2 regions of the Exiguobacterium sp. s28 genome follow, and region 1 is predicted to be linked to the other one. Evidence: a T-box and tRNA genes for the amino acid it is inferred to sense, from the RefSeq annotation. Region 1 holds a T-box; the other holds one or more tRNA genes.
What was found. The T-box of region 1 lies ahead of KNP78_RS04095 (valine--tRNA ligase). A T-box ahead of a tRNA ligase gene usually reads a tRNA of that ligase, here a tRNA-Val.
Positions count from the first base shown of each region.

Region 2: it has a tRNA-Val gene. The T-box ahead of KNP78_RS04095 (valine--tRNA ligase) is inferred to sense a tRNA for this amino acid. The anticodon was not compared.

Region 1 covers NZ_JACSLL010000002.1:338,647-341,748, forward strand. Annotated here, with positions in the region: gene KNP78_RS04095 (valine--tRNA ligase) at 1-1,996, opposite strand, end outside; T-box leader at 2,052-2,272, opposite strand; gene hemL (glutamate-1-semialdehyde 2,1-aminomutase) at 2,320-3,102, opposite strand, start outside.
Region 2 covers NZ_JACSLL010000007.1:40,897-43,998, forward strand. Annotated here, with positions in the region: gene KNP78_RS08970 (TetR/AcrR family transcriptional regulator) at 1-163, shown strand, start outside; gene KNP78_RS08975 (DMT family transporter) at 160-504, shown strand; gene KNP78_RS08980 (DMT family transporter) at 501-815, shown strand; gene KNP78_RS08985 (GNAT family N-acetyltransferase) at 883-1,440, shown strand; tRNA gene KNP78_RS08990 (tRNA-Val) at 1,528-1,600, shown strand; gene KNP78_RS08995 (DUF554 domain-containing protein) at 1,759-2,463, shown strand; gene KNP78_RS09000 (FeoB-associated Cys-rich membrane protein) at 2,510-2,707, opposite strand; gene feoB (ferrous iron transport protein B) at 2,723-3,102, opposite strand, start outside.

The DNA of each region.
Region 1 (3,102 bases):
CGTCCTCACCGTAGAGCGTGAGTTTCGCCATCTCGATGTACCAGTTACAGAACTCTTCCCAGATGAAGTTGTACAAGTAACGACCGGCTTCGCCGAACTCATACTTGTCGACGAGACGCGTCACTTGGTCGATCGTGTCGTTCAAGCGTGTGAGAATCCACTTGTCGGCGAGCGTCTTCTCACCTGACAAATCGATATCCTCATACTTCATGCCGTCCATGTTCATGAGGGCGAAACGGCTCGCGTTCCAAATCTTGTTCGCGAAGTTCCATGTCGATTCGATCTTCTCCCAATAGAAGCGAAGGTCGTTCCCTGGTGTCGATCCTGTAAGGAGGAACCAGCGGAGCGAGTCCGCGCCGTATTGGTCGATGACTTCCATCGGGTCGACGCCGTTTCCGAGCGATTTCGACATTTTGCGGCCTTCCGAGTCGCGGATGAGACCGTGGATGAGCACGTCGTTGAACGGCTGCTTCCCAGTGAACTCGAGCGATTGGAAGATCATGCGCGATACCCAGAAGAAGATGATGTCGTAACCCGTGACGAGCGCGCTCGTCGGGAAGTAACGTTTGAAGTCTGCTGAGTCCGTGTCCGGCCAGCCCATCGTCGAGAACGGCCAGAGCGCTGACGAGAACCATGTGTCGAGCACGTCTTCGTCTTGGTGCCAGTTCTCACTGTCAGCCGGTGCTTCTTTCCCTACATAGATCTCTCCTGTCTCATTGTGGTACCAAGCCGGGATGCGGTGGCCCCACCAGAGTTGACGGCTGATACACCAATCGCGGATGTTCTCCATCCAACGGAGGTATGTGCCTTCGAACCGCTCTGGGACGAAGTTGACTTTCGTATCGTCATGTCCTTGAGCTTCGAGCGCTGCTTTCGCGAGCGGCTCCATGTCGACGAACCACTGTTTCGAAAGATACGGCTCGATGACTGCGCCTGAACGTTCCGAGTGGCCGACCGAGTGCGTGTGCGGCTCGATCTTGACGAGCGTGCCGTCCGCTTCTAGGTCTTTGACGAGTTGCTTGCGGCATTCGAAGCGGTCGAGCCCTTCGTACTTGCCTGCGTTCTCGTTCATCTTGCCTCCTTCGTCCATGACGAGGATACGCGGGAGCTCGTGGCGGTTCCCGATCTCGAAGTCGTTCGGGTCGTGCGCCGGTGTGATCTTGACGCAACCTGTACCGAACTCCATGTCGACGTAGTCGTCAGCGACAATCGGGATCTCACGGTTCATGACCGGAAGCATGATCGTCTTGCCGACGAGGTGCGCGTAACGCTCATCTTTCGGGTTGACGGCAACGGCTGTATCGCCGAGCATCGTCTCCGGACGTGTCGTCGCGATCTCGATGTGGCCTGAGCCGTCAGCGAGCGGATACTTCATGTGGTAGAATGCTCCTTCGACTTCTTGATAGATGACTTCGATATCCGAGACGGCCGTCTTTTGCGCCGGGTCCCAGTTGACGATATATTCGCCGCGGTAAATCAAGCCCTTCTCATAGAGACGGACGAACACTTCCTGGACTGCTTTCGAAAGTCCTTCGTCGAGCGTGAAACGCTCACGTGAGTAGTCGAGACCGAGGCCAAGTTTTGACCATTGGGCCCGAATCGTGTCGGCGTACTCGTCTTTCCATTCCCACGTCTTCTCGAGGAACTTCTCGCGTCCGAGGTCGTAACGCATGATGCCGTCCTCACGGAGCTTCTGTTCGACTTTCGCTTGCGTCGCGATACCGGCGTGGTCCATTCCTGGGAGCCAGAGGACGTCATAACCTTGCATGCGCTTAAGGCGCGTCAATAAATCTTGGAGCGTCGTGTCCCACGCGTGTCCGAGGTGAAGTTTCCCTGTTACGTTCGGTGGCGGGATGACGATCGTGTACGGCTGTTTTGAATCGTCCTCGTCTGCTTTGAATACGTCGTTCTCTAACCAGTAGTCATACCATTTCGCTTCCGTCGCACTTGGATCGTACTTCGTCGGCATGGTGATTTCGTTTGTCTCGTTGGCCATATGCCCAACCTCCTCTAATAATGTGGACAAAAAAACGGCTACTCTCGTCCTTAACGCTAAGGACGAAAGAAGCCGTATCTTCCGCGGTACCACCTTAGTTCGCCAACAGGTGGCGCCCTCAAAATCGAATAACGGTCGATGGACCGGACCTTCCTACTTCGTTCAAAAGGTCAGCTCCGAGGCGACTTCCGCACCATCCTTCGCGGCCTCGCACCAAGTGGCCGCGTCTCTGAAAAAGGATGTTGATTGCGTACTATTCCTCATCGTAGCTTTTGTTCGTATCTGTTAAACAATTGTAGCGACAGAAGCTGTTTCCGTCAAGATTACAGTGAAAACTCTTGTTGCAGCTCTTTGAACGTCGCGTCGACCGCTGCGAGCGTCTGGTCGATATCTTCGTCCGTGTGCACGGTCGAGAGGAACAATCCTTCGAACTGTGACGGTGGCAAGAACACACCGCGCCCCGCCATCTTCTGATAGTAAGCGCGGAACAAGTCGAGGTTCGCCGTCTTCGCCTTCTCGAAGTTCGTTACTTTCTCGTTCGTGAAGAAGAATCCGAACATCGAGCCGGCCCGGTTCGTGTCGTGCGGGATGTTATACTTTTCGGCCGCTTTCGTGTAGCCTTCGGCGAGACGGTCCGCTTTGCGTTCGAACTCGGCGTAGTGCTCAGGCTTGAGTTGCGACAGCGTCGTGTAGCCGGCGATCATCGCGAGCGGGTTCCCTGAGAGCGTCCCCGCCTGGTAAATCGGTCCTTGTGGCGCGATTTGTTCCATAATCTCGCGTTTCCCGCCATAGGCACCGACCGGAAGGCCGCCGCCGATGACTTTTCCGAGGCACGTCAAATCCGGAGTCACGCCGAAGTAACCTTGGGCACAGTTGTAGCCGACCCGGAACCCGGTCATGACCTCGTCAAAGATGAGGAGCGCGCCGTATTGTTCCGTGATCTCGCGGAGCCCTTCAAGGAATCCAGGTTGCGGTGGCACGAAGCCCATGTTGCCGGCCGCCGGTTCGACGATGACCCCAGCGATGTCGTCGCCGAACTTCTCGAACGCGACGCGGAGGGCATCCAAGTCGTTGTACGGTACCGTGAGCGTCTGGCTCGCCAAGTC
Region 2 (3,102 bases), on a different contig from region 1:
GGAACAAGGCGCCTTACCCGAACAGTCACTCGAGGACGTGTATGACGCGTACTATTGTTTTCTAGACGGGGCGCTTCTTTCGCTCTTCACGCTTGAGACGAATCGCGTCAAACGGCAACGGGCCGCATTCACGATTTTCAAGAAAGGAGTCGGTTGGACATGAAACAAGATCAACTAGCCTGGGTTTGGCTCGTGCTCGCCGGTCTGCTCGAAATCGTTTGGGCGACGACGATGAAGCTGTCGAACGGGTTCACGGTGCTCGGTCCGAGCGTGATGACGATTCTATTATTGATTGTGAGTTTTGGATTGTTGGCGATGTCGTTCCGCACCTTACCGGCGGGGACGGGATACGCCGTCTTTACCGGCATCGGAGCCGTCGGAACGGTCATCGTCGGGGCGCTCTTGTTCGACGAGGCGCTCACCGGGATGAAGCTCGTCTTTATCATCACGCTTCTGATCGGTGTGGTCGGACTGAAACAAGTGACGGGAGGTGAGTCGGCATGAGTTGGGTATTTTTGATTGGTGCGGGTCTTGCTGAGATGATGGCCGTCTTTTGGATGGGTAAATCAAAAGGCTATCAGATTGTTAAATGGTCGATCTTGTCGGTCGGAACGTTTGCCTTAAGCTTTTATTTATTGTCGCGTTCGCTCGAGACGCTCCCGCTCGGATTGGCGTATTCGATTTGGGTCGGGATTGGGGCGGCCGGCGGGGTCGTGCTCGGCATGCTGTACTTGAACGAATCCCGGGACCGGTGGCGCATCTTCTTCTTATTGCTTATTATCGGAAGCGTCATCGGATTGAAAGTTGTCGCGTGATCAGGATTAGCTTCGAATAAAAACGGGAATTGAATAGTTCAGACTGTGAACGAAAGGGGCGGGGACGATGAGTCATATCAAACTGCAATCCGAGCGTCTACGACTCGAACCTTACACGATTGCTGATTTTTATTTCGTGAAATCGCTACTCCAAGATCCGCGCGTGATGCGTTTCATTAGCCCGGACGGAAAGCCATATACGGATGAACAGACGATCGAATGGTTCGAGCGCCAGTTGGCCCGCTATCAGACGGGTCGTCAAACCGGGTTGCTCAAATTGATGTCGCATGAAAATGACGAGCCGATCGGTCATGCCGGCACGTTGCTCCATGAACTCGACGGCACGATTGAACTTGAAGTCGGATATTGGTTGGCGCCGAAGCATTGGCATATGGGCTACGGACGCGAGGCAGCGGCTCGCCTTATGCGTCATGCATTCGAAGAAGGTGAGAAAGAGATCATTTCCTTGATTCATCCGGATAACGTCCCATCGCAACGAGTCGCGAAAGCGAACGGATTGCATTGGGACCGTGACACTGAGTATCAAGGCATGCTCGTCTCGGTATATGCCGGTGATTTAGAGCGGTTATGCCGCCATATGAAACGGGAAGAAATGACGCGTTGAAAAAAAGTAAAAAAAGTTTTAAAAAACAGTTGCCAAGGCATTAGTTTCTTGATATATTAATAGTGTCCTTAAGAGAGGACACGACCTGATTCTGTAGCTCAGCTGGGAGAGCGCTACCTTGACAGGGTAGAGGTCGCTGGTTCGAGCCCAGTCAGAATCACTTGGGTGCCAAACCCGATGCGAAACCCATAGGAACGTGGGTTTCCGCGACGCCACTTCTTGCGAGAAGTGGCTTTTTTTTGTTTTTCTTTCAATTGACAGTCTACATACACAGTTGGTATATTCCTCTCAATACATACAGAAACGGGGAATATTACAATGGTCTTAACCGGAACAATCGTCAACGCGGCGTTGATCGTGATTGGCACATTACTTGGACTTTTATTTCACCGCATCCCCGAACGAATGAAAGAGACGGTCACCGCAGCCATCGGTCTCGCCGTCGTCTTGCTAGGGATTCAAATGGGGATGAAGAGTGAGAACTTTTTAATCGTCATCGGCAGTCTCGTCATCGGGGCGGCGCTCGGCGAATGGTGGAAACTTGATGAGAAGTTGAACGAGGTCGGCTATCAATTAGAACGCCGACTCGGCGGCAAGAGCAAGTCGAGTATCGCCGAAGGCTTCATCACGGCGACGCTCATCTTCGTCATCGGGGCGATGGCGGTCATCGGTGCACTCGACAGTGGATTGCGCGGGGACCATGATGTCCTCTATACAAAAGGATTGATTGACGGCTTCACGGCACTCGTCCTTAGCTCGACGCTAGGGATTGGGGTCATGTTCTCGGCCGTCCCGGTTCTCTTATACCAAGGGGCAATCGCCTTGCTCGCCATCCAAATCATGAAGTTTATCCCGGAATCGCTCATGGATGACTTTATTTTAGAAATGACAGCGACCGGCGGCGTCATGATCGTCGCAATCGGTTTAAATTTGGTCGGCATCACTCGGATTCGCGTCGCGAATCTATTGCCGGGGATTTTGATGGTCGCCGTCATCGTCACCGTGTTACATATCTTTCAATGAACAAATGGACGGGCGCAAAAAACGCGCCCGTCCATTTTTGTATAGGTCATGACTTTTTTGAGTTGGAACGTAAAGCCTCGGTGATGAGTTGATCCCAGTCGGCGGCCTCACAGGATGATGTGCACGTCGGTTTGATCTCACAAGTGGCACATTTCCCGGCTTTTGCTTTTCGTGTGTATCGATCAAGCGCATAAACGGCGTATCCGAAGACGCCAAGGCCAATCAATAGATCAAATAAAGACATCTCATTTCCTCCTTGTCACGAAAATCCGAGTAGACGGCCGATTTGGTAGATGAGCAACGATACGACATACGCCACGCCTAATCCGTAAAGGCTAGCGACCCATGTCAGCTTGGCGCTTCCTACCTCACGCCGAATGACAGCAACGGTCGCCAGGCACGGCACATAAAGCAAGACGAACGCCATGAAGCTATACGCGCTCAACGGAGTGAACACGGGAAATAATGAAGCCGACAAATCGGATTCACTGACCGCATAGATGATCGCCATCGTCGAAACGACGACTTCTTTCGCCAAAAAACCGGTGATGAGTGCAGCGCCCGCTTGCCATGTCCCAAATCCGAGCGGTACCAACAACGTCGCGATGACGCCACCGACCATGGCGAGAAAACTCTCGT